DNA from 3 places in the Gallicola sp. Sow4_E12 genome. Region 3 is predicted to be linked to each of the others. Evidence: predicted binding sites of a transcription regulator. Region 3 holds the regulator's gene; each other region holds the start of a gene.
What was found. The regulator HrcA, encoded in region 3, represses chaperone genes, less so after heat shock. The targets are predictions, from matches to a motif close to ATTAGCACTCNATANTATNGAGTGCTAAT.
Positions count from the first base shown of each region.

Region 1: htpG (molecular chaperone HtpG) is a predicted target of HrcA. The motif match lies at 1,876-1,904, and genes of this name have one in related genera.
Region 2: ACTQ46_RS07540 (co-chaperone GroES) is a predicted target of HrcA. The motif match lies at 2,778-2,806, and genes of this name have one in related genera.

Region 1 is NZ_JBQKLI010000012.1:19,787-24,083, reverse strand. Features, by position in the region: gene htpG (molecular chaperone HtpG) at 1-1,854, opposite strand, end outside; gene hisG (ATP phosphoribosyltransferase) at 2,176-3,780, shown strand; gene hisD (histidinol dehydrogenase) at 3,790-4,297, shown strand, end outside.
Region 2 is NZ_JBQKLI010000012.1:6,469-10,765, forward strand. Features, by position in the region: gene ACTQ46_RS07530 (molybdopterin-containing oxidoreductase family protein) at 1-711, opposite strand, end outside; gene groL (chaperonin GroEL) at 833-2,452, opposite strand; gene ACTQ46_RS07540 (co-chaperone GroES) at 2,466-2,750, opposite strand; gene ACTQ46_RS07545 (DUF1836 domain-containing protein) at 3,023-3,529, shown strand; gene trhA (PAQR family membrane homeostasis protein TrhA) at 3,522-4,160, shown strand; gene ACTQ46_RS07555 (DNA-3-methyladenine glycosylase family protein) at 4,167-4,297, opposite strand, start outside.
Region 3 is NZ_JBQKLI010000001.1:193,045-197,341, forward strand. Features, by position in the region: gene dnaK (molecular chaperone DnaK) at 1-1,651, opposite strand, end outside; gene grpE (nucleotide exchange factor GrpE) at 1,674-2,192, opposite strand; gene hrcA (heat-inducible transcriptional repressor HrcA) at 2,202-3,245, opposite strand; gene hemW (radical SAM family heme chaperone HemW) at 3,357-4,297, opposite strand, start outside.

The DNA of each region.
Region 1 (4,297 bases), on a different contig from region 3:
GGAGTTTGTATAAGCAACCGGGTCTTCGATAGGGAGTCCTTCGATTAATCTTGCCTGATTATAAAGAAGCTCTGTATATAATTTCAAATCCTCTTCATTTTTTTCTGCTTGCGATTTTTTAAGCTTTTCGTAGATCGGATGATTTGGATTGATTTCCAATACTTTCTGAGCAGTCATACCCATAGAATTTGGCTGATTCAATAAAGCTTTTTCCATTTCGATAGAGATATCGCCTCTGGAAACCAAGCATACTGGGTCTTCTTCCAATCTCTTAGAGGTTCGGACTTCAACAACTTCATCTCCTAAGATATCTTTCATGCTTTCGAAAAGATCTTCATTTTGTTCTTCTTTGGAAGTATCTCCATCTAGACCTAAATCTTCTGATGAGATAGATTTGAATTCTTTGTCCTCATACTTTTGAAGAACTTTTAAAACAAACTCATCGATACTTTCTGTTAAATAAAGAATCTCGATATCTTTTTCTTTCAACGCGGATCCTTGAGGAAGTTTCTCGATTTGTTCAATAGAAGTTCCTGCTGCGTAGTAGATATATTCCTGATCTTCTTTCATGGAGTCTGCATATTCTTTTAAAGTGACGCGGGAGTCTCTCTTTGAAGAATAGAAGACTAGTAAATCCTGCAAAGGATCTTTTTTCATTCCGTAAGATTCATAGATCCCTAGTTTTAGCTGATTTCCAAAGGCTTGATAGAAAGTTTCGTAATCTTCAGGGCGTTCTTCCTGCATCTTTTTCAATTCTTGAGTGATTTTGTTTTCGATGTTCTTAGCGATGGTTAAAAGCTGTCTGTTGTGCTGCAAAGTCTCTCTGGAAATATTCAAACTTAAATCTTCAGAATCCACCACGCCTTTTACAAAGCTGTAGTAGTCTGGAAGAAGAGCCTCGCATTTATCCATGATCAAAACACCGTTTGAGTAAAGCTGAAGACCTTTCTCATAATCTTTTGAATAATAGTCGAAAGGTGTTTGGCCTGGAATATAAAGAATCGCTCGATAAGAAACTGTTCCTTCTGCTGAAATATGAAGATGAGATAAAGGTTTGTCAAATCCGTAATGCTGATCAAGGTAGAAATTGTTATAATCTTCATCCGTTAAATCTTTTTTGTTTTTTTTCCAAATCGGAGTCATCGAATTCAATACTTCGGATTCTTGATATTCTTCATAATTCGGTTCTTCGCCTTCTGAAGCTGTGTTTCTTCTCTTTGTAACCATCATTTTAATAGGGTAGCGGATATAGTTGGAATATCTTTCAACAAGATTTTTCAAAGAATATTCTTCTAGATAAGAATCGTAGTTTTCTTCTTCTGTATTATCTTTTAATTCTAGAATAATATCTGTTCCGACAGAGTCTTTCGTTGTTTCAGAGATGCTGTATCCTTCTACACCTTCAGACTCCCATTTGAAGGCTTTATCCGAACCAAATTTTTTAGTAATAACAGTCACTTTTTTAGCAACCATAAAGGAAGCGTAGAAACCTACACCGAACTGTCCGATAATCTCTGCGGATTTGTCAGATTTTTTAAGTTCTTCTCTAAAATCTTGAGTACCGCTTTTTGCGATGGTCCCTAAATTTTCTTCCAAGTCGTTCTCGTCCATTCCGATTCCTGTATCGGATATGGTTAAGGTACGGTTTTCTTTATCTGCTTTTATCTCAATAAAATAATCTTCTTTGTTGAACTTCAGGTTGTCATCGGATAAGGTTTTGTAATACAGTTTATCGATGGCGTCAGAAGCATTTGAGATTAGTTCTCTCAAAAAGATCTCTTTGTTTGTATAAATCGAATTGATCATAAGATTCATTAATTTTTTTGATTCCGTTTTAAATTCTCTTTGAGTCATATCATTCATCCTTTCCTTGTTGTTAGCAATCATACTTGAATAGTGCTAATATTATTTTACGATTTACATTGATTCTTGTCAAGAATAGATCCTTTAATTGTTGACAATCTGAAAATATTAATATACAATTACATTATCACGGTAGCAAGATAAAGCGAGGGTTATTATGAAAACAACATTTTCTTCACAAATGAATATCCATCATCGCCATTTTATATTAATATAATAGTAGATAAAATGGTGTTTTGTGATGTTTATATATTGGAGTTTGCCATTTTGTCGAAAAGACGAAATGGTTTTTTTTATTCATAGGAGGAATAAATGAGTCAGTATAATATTGAAGGGGTCAATTATAAAGGAAAAGCTGAGATTGAAGTCTACGAGAAATTATCTCATCAGATTATCAAGCTTTGCGAAGGAGAAGGGTACACCCAGATCAGCACACCAAATTTCGAAGACTATGAATTATATCGAGGAAATACGAAAATAGATCGAGATAAAATGGTGAAAACCATAGACAGCAGCGGAAGGATTCTGGTGTTAAGACCGGATGCGACGATTCCTATAACAAAAATGGCGGCAAATCGGGAAATTGATCCAGAGAAGATTTTAAAATATTGTTATGCGACTACAATCTTTAGAGAATACCGATCTCGTAATGAGAAAGGCAGAGATTTTCTTCAGACAGGGGTAGAGTATTTCGGGGATGCTTCAGCGAAATGCGATGCAGAAATTATAGCCCTTGCAATAACAGTGGTTAAAGAGCTGGGTTTTAAAACGATACAGGTGGATATTGGAAATGTCAATTATCTTGAAGGGCTTTTCGATGCGCTGGATCTTCGAGATGAGATTAAAATGAGAATCCGATGCCTTATAGAAAGCAGAAATCTAGGGGATTTAGAATTTTATCTAGATGAAATAGAAATAAGCGACGAGTATAAACAAATGCTCCTTGCCTTTCCGAATCTCTTTGGTTCTTATGACCGCTGTATGAAAGAAGCGGAAGAATATGTACTCAATGATAAAATGAGTGAAGCGTTAGAACGGATTCGAGAAATTTATAAATATTTAGCAGATCGGGATCTGCATTCTTATATTAAGCTTGACATGGCCTTTACTTCTAATTTGAATTACTATTCGGGTATGGTCTTTAACCTATATGCAGGGTCAGCCCATACCTCGGTTTTAAGCGGAGGGCGTTATGATCATCTGTCGGAGCAGTTCGGCATAAAAAGACCTGCCTGCGGTTTCGGGATGAATTTAAATCTTGTGATCGATTATATCAAAGAAGATCAAAAAGATGAGGTGGTTCATATTGCTTTGGCGAAAGGAAGAGTAGCGAAAGAAACCATGAAATGTTTTGCTGCTTGCGGTATAGAATTTCCAGAGTACAGCAAGGAATCCAGAAAACTGTTGTTTCTAGATAAAACTGAAAAAATAGAAGTGATATTTGTAAAATCGCCGGACGTTCCGGTCTATGTACAAAGCGGGGCAGCGGACTTGGGAGTCGTTGGGAAAGATGTTTTGAACGAAGCGGATTATGAAGCCTATGAATTGATGAACTTAAATATCGGAAAATGCATGATGGCAACGGCGAAAATAAAAGGCGAAGAGATCGATTATAATCGTAAAATCATTATCGGCACAAAATATCCGAAAACGGCGAAAGAATATTTTGACGGATTGGGAGTAAACACAGAAATTATTAAGCTAAACGGTTCTGTAGAATTAGGACCTATTGTAGGTCTTTCTGATATTATAGTAGATATCGTAGAGACAGGTAACACTCTTCGAGAAAATGGTCTTGAGGTAGGGGATAAAATAATGGAAATAGGATCAAGACTTATCTGCAATAAAGTGGCTTTAAAAACAAAACGAGATGAAATAGAAGACATCATTGGTTTATTAGAAGAATTAAGGGATTAGGAGATAAAAATGAGAATTATAAAAGTAGAAGACCGAGGGAAAATAAAAGAGCAGATGGACGAGCTTTTAAAAAGAAGCGAAAGCGATCAATCCGATATTGAAAAAACGGTAAAAGATATTATCGATAATATTAAAAAAAGAGGCGACGAAGCACTGCTTGAATATACTGAGAAGTTCGACGGGGTAGAGCTTTCGGATATTAAAGTTACAAAAGAAGAAGTAACAGCTGCCAGAGAAGCTGTTGGAGAAGAGTTTCTCGAAATTTTAGAAGAAGCGGCGGCGAATATAAAAGAATATCATGAATGCGAGCTGGAAGAAACGTGGATGAAAGAGTTTCGTCCCGGGGTTCGTTTAGGACAGAAAATCACTCCTATCGGCCGAGTGGGCATCTATGTACCGGGAGGAAAAGCCGGTTACCCTTCTACAGTACTTATGGATAGTATTCCAGCAGTAGTAGCTGGGGTAGAGTCTATAGCTATGGTTACGCCTCCACTAAAAGATGGAAGAGTAGATCCTT
Region 2 (4,297 bases), on a different contig from region 3:
AAGTATTAGCGCTCCGTCCGTTCCAGACTTGATTCTCAAGGATTCTCCCGCAAACTTTGCAATAGGCGAATGATAATGATCTATTACTAAAATAGGCGTTCCTTTTTCTTTTGCAGCTTTAAGCCTTTGATACATGAAAGGAGGAGAACCAGCAATAGGATTTGTTCCCCAAACTACAATAAACTCTGCATTCTCCAAATCAGGAGCAATATTTCCCCCTCTAAGCCCGAATGTCGTCATCGGAGCGAAGGTTCCGAATGCATTATAGCATAGCGATCCAACGGATCCGTTATTCGGAGAACCTAGCGGTGCAAAAAATCCGGGTCTTGTTCCGTCTGGGTTTGCAATTTTTAAAAAATCTTCCGAACTTTGTTCAAAGGTTCCCCTTCCCATGTGGCTCGCCAAGGCCTTTGCCCCGTATTTTTCTTTGACATGTTTAAAACCTTCACAAGCTGTATCCAATGCTTCTTCCCAAGTAGCTTCTCTAAAATGCCATTCGCCCTTTTTTCCGTTGCGAATGAGGGGCGTTTTTAAACGGTCTTTAGAATAAACTATCCCCTCCGCTTTAGATCCTCTTAAGCAGACCGCGGAAGGTTTATGTATTTTTGAAGGACGTAGTTTATAAATTTTCCCATCTTGAAACTCGATATTAACATTGCATGCACCGGGACAAATTCCGCATATCCCTTCTTTAAATTTTTTGTTGATCATTTCCATCTCCTTTTTCTTTATCATCTTAATAGAAATACTATAATGTTAATATTATCGGGTCAAGATAAAAAATTTTGCACAAAGAAAAAGAGCAGAGATTTCTCTCTGCTCGAAGTATTTCTTACATATATCCCATACCTGGGTTTGGCGGCATAGCCGGCTCATCTTCTTTGATATTTGCAACAGCTGCTTCTGTAGTTAATACCATTGCAGCAACAGAGGATGCATTTTGAAGTGCAGAACGTGTTACCTTAGTAGGGTCTACGATTCCTTTTTCAAACATATTTACATACTCTTCGTTGTAAGCGTCGAATCCGATATCTTTATCTGCTTTCTTTACTTTCTCAACGATAATAGATCCTTCTAATCCAGCATTTTCAGCGATTTGTCTCATCGGCTCTTCTAAAGCTCTTAAGATAATCTGAACACCGGTTTTTTCGTCTCCATCAACTTCTTTTAGAAGATCTTCAAGCACTGGAATTACATTAATAAGAACTGTTCCGCCTCCAGGTACAATCCCTTCTTCTACAGCGGCTCTTGTCGCAGCTAAAGCATCTTCGATACGAAGTTTTCTTTCTTTCATTTCAGTTTCTGTAGCAGCACCTACTTGGATAACAGCTACTCCGCCGGATAATTTCGCTAAACGTTCTTGAAGTTTTTCACGATCAAATTCAGACTCTGTATTATCTACTTGAGCCTTGATTTGGTTTACACGATCTGCAATAGCTGTTTCTTCCCCAGCTCCGTCAACAATAACAGTATCATCTTTGCTGACTCTTACTCTTCTTGCTCTACCAAGCATTTCAACAGTAGCATCTGTTAATTCATATCCTAAATCTTCTGTTACAAGAGTTGCCCCTGTAAGGATACAGATATCTTCAAGCATTTGTTTTCTGCGGTCTCCAAAACCTGGAGCTTTTACAGCAACACAATCGAATGTTCCACGGATTTTATTAAGAACTAAAGTCGCCATCGCTTCTCCCTCTACATCATCAGCAATAATAAATAGAGGTTTTCCTACTTTTACGATTTCTTCTAATAATGGAAGAATATCTTGAATACTTGTTACCTTTTTATCTGTCACAAGAATATAAGGTTCTTCCATTTCAGAGACCATTTTTTCTGTATCAGATGCCATATAAGGAGATACATATCCTCTATCGAACTGCATTCCTTCTACAACTTCAAGATTTGTTCCCATACTTCTTGACTCTTCTACAGTAATAACGCCGTCATTTGTTACTTTTTCCATTGCTTCCGCAATTAGTTTTCCTACCTTTTCATCCGCTGCAGAAATAGAAGCAACTTGAGCGATCGCTTCGCTTGTTTCAACAGAATGAGATAATTTTGTGATCTCTTCTACTGCTCTTTCTACTGCTTTTGTGATTCCTTTTTGAAGAACCATAGGATTCGCTCCGGCAGCTAAATTCTTTAATCCTTCGCGAATAATCGCTTGAGCTAAAAGTGTAGCTGTTGTTGTGCCATCCCCTGCAACGTCATTAGTTTTCGTTGCAACTTCTTTCACAAGCTGAGCACCCATATTTTCGAAAGGATCTTCTAATTCGATTTCTCTCGCAATTGTAACTCCGTCATTTGTAATAAGGGGAGAACCGAATTCTTTATCTAATACGACATTTCTTCCTTTTGGTCCTAATGTCACTTTTACAGTATCCGATAATTTATTGATTCCAGCTTCCATTAACTTTCTGGAATCTTCTCTAAATTTAATTTCTTTTGCCATACTTTTTAACCTCCTATTCAACAATCGCTAATACATCATCTAATTTTACAACAATATATTCTTCATCTTTTATTGTTACTTCAGTTCCTGCATATTTTGAATAAACAACTTTATCGCCTACTTTTATTACATCTTTTGTATCGTCATCATTTAAAATCTCTTCGCTTACTGCAACAACTTCAGCTACTTCTGGTTTTTCTTTTGCAGAGTTTGGCAAAACAATACCTGAAGAAGTTTTTGCTTCCTGCTCTTCAATCATTTTAATTACTATTCTTTCACCGATTGGTTTTAATCCCATAATAAATTCCTCCTTGAGCTAATAGTTCTTAGCACTAGTGTGTTGTAAGTGCTAACAGTACTATACTTATAATAATCTATTTGTCGTCAACTTACAAGAGCTGATTTAAATATTATTTTTTTATTTTTGCAACTTTTAGGTGTTTTATCTATTATTTTCTTCGTTTTTCAGTAATATTCTTTCCTTTTGAAATTTGTAACTTGCTGCTATAAGATTTATGATGGATGTAGTATCCAATACTAGATAATCAAGTTATATAAAGCAGGTGCATTATGAACAGCAACTTTAAACCGATCTGTTTTCAGCGATGGGACGAACTGCCGGATTTTGATCTCTATATCGATCAAATGATTCAAATCGTCGTCGACCAGCTGGAAGATTTTTCTCTTTTTTATGAAGACACTATTCTTTCAAAATCTATGGTCAATAATTATGTAAAAAAGAAAATCATGCCGAAACCAGAACGCAAGAAATACAACAAGAGCCATCTAAGCCAGCTTATGGTTATCACAATCTTAAAGCCTGTCCTTACCATGTCCGAAATACAAACAGCCATAAACGTCGCCTTAAAGAGCAACCCCAACGACAAAGCCTACGACCTGTTCTGCTTGTCTTTGGAAACTACTTATGAATGGATGTGGCATCTTTATCATGGCGAACAAAGACAGATCAACCTCTGCGAACAAGGTCCATTTGAACTGGCGGGACTTTCTTTATGGGGAAAATACTTCACAAAACAAACGATACTAGAACAAAGGAAGGACTTTATAAATGAATAGTAGAGAATTAAAATATGAACGATGGAATTTTTATACCCATTTAACTGGAGTTGTTTTAGGAATTATCTTTGCCGTCCTACTGATTTTTCCAGCAGTACAAGAAGGCAATATGACAAAAATAGTCTCCTTCAGCATCTATAGTTTCTGTTTTATCCTGCTTTTTCTCTCCAGCAGCATTTATCACATCACATCCAACCGAGATCTAAAACGTATCTTGCGGATATTCGATCATGTTTCTATCTATTTCTTTATCGCCGGATCTTATACCGCGGTGCTCATGAATGTACTAGAGGGCTGGCTGAGAGTTTTGATGATGACTATTGTTTGGGCTTGTGTTGTTATTGGAACCAGCTATAAAATATTCACTTATAATAATTATGATAAATACAAGGGGCTTTCGACGTTCCTTTATATTATCATGGGCTGGCTGGCGATCTTCGTTATAAAACCTATTCTAGCCAATGCATCCGTTAATTTTCTTCTATGGATTGTAGCCGGCGGTATTCTTTATACAGCAGGGACCTACTTTTATAAAAGCGAACGATTTTATTATAATCATGTCATCTGGCATTTTTTTGTACTCATTGCAGCTATATGCCATTTTATAGGTATTTATCTTTATCTAGCATAAGAAACCTTAACGAGGTTTCTTTTCTTTTTTTCCGATGCCTTTCGCTCTGCCGTAATAGAATAGATACTGCTGGGCGTAACCTGCCTCTTTGCCGAATAATTCTACAGATTTTTGATGAATCTCCTTTTTGCTCCCTT
Region 3 (4,297 bases):
CGGCTTCTAAAGCTTTCTTCAAATCATCGATCTTTCCATTGACAGCTGCTTTTTCATTTTCATCAACTTTATCGCCAAGATCTTTGACTGTTTTTTCAGCTTGATAAATTACAGATTCTGCATTATTTTTTGCTTCAATAGATTCTTTTTTCTTTTTATCTTCTTCTGCATATTTCTCAGCTTCATCTACTTTTCTTTGGATTTCATCATCACTCATATTTGTAGAGGCAGTAATAGTCATATTTTGTTCTTTTCCAGATCCTTGGTCTTTAGCGGTAACATTTACAATACCGTTCGCATCAATATCAAAAGATACTTCGATTTTTGGGATTCCTCTTGGTGCTGGTGCGATATCAGCTAAAGTAAATCTTCCTAAAAGTGTATTGTCAGAAGCCATTTCTCTTTCCCCTTGTAATACTACGATTTCAACAGAAGTTTGTCCATCTGCAGAAGTAGTAAATACTTGGCTCTTCTTAGTAGGGATGGTAGTATTTCTTTCGATTAATTTTGTTGTAACACCGCCTAAAGTTTCAATTCCTAGGGACAATGGTGTAACGTCTAGTAATAATAAGTCTTTTACTTCCCCTGTTAAAACACCACCTTGCAATGCTGCTCCGATTGCAACACATTCGTCAGGGTTGATATCTTTTTGAGGATCTTTCCCTACTAATTTTTTAACAGACTCTTGCACTGCAGGAATTCTTGTAGATCCGCCGACAAGCAGAATTTTGTTTACTTCGCTTGCAGAAACGCCTGCATCTTTTAAAGCTTCTTTCACTGGACCTTCAGTAGCTTTTACCAAGTCAGAAGTTAAATCTTCAAACTTGCTTCTGTTGATATCCATATTTAAGTGAGCTGGAGTTCCATTAATTGCTGTAATAAAAGGAAGGTTTACATTTGTAGATAATGTAGAAGATAGTTCTTTTTTCGCTTTTTCTGCAGCATCTTTAAGTCTTTGAAGAGATGTAGGATCTTTTCTTAAATCAAGTCCGTTCTCTTTCATAAATTCTTCAGCCATATGATCAACTAGTTTTTGGTCAAAATCGTCCCCGCCTAGTTTATTATTTCCTCTTGTTGCTAATACTTCGAAGACTCCATCCCCTACTTCAAGAATAGAAACGTCGAATGTACCGCCGCCTAGGTCGAACACCATAACTTTATTATGATTTGTTTCTTTATCTACACCATAAGCTAAAGCTGCTGCTGTAGGCTCGTTGATAATTCTTCTAACGTTTAAACCTGCTATTTTACCTGCATCCTTTGTCGCCTGTCTTTGACTGTCCGTAAAGTATGCTGGAACAGTAATAACCGCCTCGGTAACTGTTTCGCCTAAATAAGACTCTACATCATTTTTGATTTTTTGAAGAATCATTGCTGAAATTTCTTCTGGAGAATAGTCTTTGCCATCGATACTTTCTTTATAATCAGATCCCATTTCTCTTTTAATTGAAGAGATAGTTCTTCCAGGGTTTGTGATAGCCTGTCTTTTAGCTGTTTCTCCTACAAGTCTTTCTCCATCTTTTGTAAAGGCAACTACGGATGGTGTTGTTCTATTTCCTTCTGCATTCGGTACAATTACAGACTCTCCACCTTCCATAACTGCTACTGCTGAATTTGTTGTTCCTAAATCTATACCAATAATTTTACTCATATATACTTCCTCCTAAAATTAATTAATTACTTACTTTGACCATACTTGGCCTAATTACTTTATCATTTAATACATAGCCTTTTTGCAGCGTTTCTATAATATGATTTGATTCTAGTTCATCATTGTCTTCCATAACAACAGCATGATGGAAATTAGGATCAAAAGGTTCGCCTACAGAAGGGACTTCTTCTAAACCTTCGCCTTTTAATATCTCTATCATATTTTTATAAATCATGCTGATTCCCTCGGAAAACTCATTGCTGCAGTTTTTCTGATCTAAAGCTCTTTCTAAATCATCGATTACAGGTAATAATCGTAATATAAGACCTTCATTTGCCAACGCGATAGATTGAGCTTTTTCTTTTTGGGTTCTATTTTTGAAGTTTATAAAATCGGCTTGGATCCTTGACAAACTGTTTTTTAAATCCAGGATCTCTTGTTCTGTCGCATCGATTTCTTCTTCAACACTACCTTCCTCATCCATAATTTCGTCTTCCGTTTCCTCTTCGATTTCTTCTGAATGAATATTGTTTTCTTTCATTCTCTCCTCCTAGTTCCTATTATTAATCATATGATTGATTTTCCAGGATATTGTCATAACTGCTTCGATCACCTTGGGGTAATTCATTCTTATAGGTGCTATTAAAGCAATTTTCCCTTTTATTCTTTGGTTTAATAAATAAGACGATACGATAACAGTATTATCTTTTAAAATATCAATGGAGTTTTCTTTCCCTATTTTCACATAAAAGTAATTCTCTTCTTCTAAAAAAAGCTTCATAATATTTTCTTTGTTTTCAACGAACTCTATAAATTCTCTTAATCGATTCATATCAGAATATTCTGGATAATCAAATATATTAGTCAATCCTTCTGTATGAAAATTTAATTCCCGAAAACTATTAAATTCTTCTTCGATAACACTAGTAATAGAATCTCTAATAAAAGGATAATCATTTAATTTTCGTATCAGTTCATTCTTGTATTCATCCATTTCGTTAATTTCTTTTTTTGTAATTAACGACCGCAGATGAAAATTGATTTTTCTAATGTCTTCATCTTCTAATAAACTATTGCTGTGAATAATATGATTGCCAACATCTCCAGTACTGTAAACGACTACCATTACAAAATTATTGTAATTAATCGGCAATAGTTCGATATGCTCGACATGAATATCAGAAGATGTTCGAAGCATTGTGATACAGGTATAGTTTGTTAATGAAGATAGTATCCTTGCTGCTTCTACGATTATTTTATCTGCATCAATAAATTGATTGTAATTCGTCGTCGATAGCGATTGATTCTCTGTAGCATATAATTTCGCATTAATTTTATTCATTAAATCATCGACATATCGTCTATAAGCAGCGTCCGTCGGGATTCTTCCAGATGATGAGTGAGCTTTCATGATTAAACAAAGATCTTCTAAATCGCTCATCTCGTTTCTGATAGTGGCAGGACTAACACCTAAATCATACTTCTTATTTAAGGTTCTTGATCCCACCGGTTCTGCAGTCTCTAGATAACTATCTATTATAGAATACAGGATTTTTTCTTGACGATCTGTTAAATCTTGATTGATCAAGCTCAAGTCACCTCCTTACAGTTGTTAGCACTCACTTGACTCAAGTGCTAACAACATTATAGTACCTTATTTTCTGTTTGTCAACAGTAAAAACAAAAAAATCGGCTAATTAGCCGATTAAAAATCTATTTTTGAAAGAAAATAGTTGGATATAAAGAAACCCTTCTCTGTGAATGAAATTCTATCGTTTTGAAGCTGCAAATGCCCGCTTTCTATAAATTCCGATATGATAGCTTTGTTTATTAAATAAAGGTCTACCCCAAAAAGCTCTTCAAATCTACCTAAGGACAATCCTGAGTCAAGACGCATATGCATGATAATATATTCGAATTTTAAAGTTTCCATATCCAATTCTTCTACTTCCAAGTAAGGACTTTCTCTTCTATCTATAGAAACAGCATAATCCTTCATATTGATGTCGTTTTTATAACGAATTTTATTAATATAACCTGATGCGCCAATTCCAAAGCCAAAGTATTCCTCATTATGCCAATATTTTAAATTATGCATTGATGCATAGTCGGGTTTCGAGAAATTCGACAATTCATACTGTTTATATCGTCTTTTTTTCAACTCTTGACAGATACGTAAATATAATCCCTCTTCTTCTTCATCAGAGGGCAAAGTCAATTCGCCTTTTTTATATAAATAACCAAACAATGTTTTGTCTTCTACAATTAAATTATACCAAGATATATGTTCTGGCTGTATTTGATCTATAAACTCTAAATCCTCTAAAATATCTTCTATTTTTTGTTCTGGAAATCCGTATATTAAGTCTATTGATAAATTTCTTATGCCGCCATGACGTATAATTTGGCAATCTTCAATTATTTTTTCCCAAGTATACATTCTTCCTAGTTTTTCTAAATGATGATTCTGAAAACACTGAACACCTAAGGAAATTCTATTGATTCCTATTTCTGTATATTTCTTTATTGTATTATAGTCGATCGTATTAGGGTTGCATTCCAGAGTGATTTCTGCATTTTTCATAATAGAAAAGGAGTCGTTCAATTTACAAAGGATTCTCTCTATGAACTCCGAAGGAAACAAAC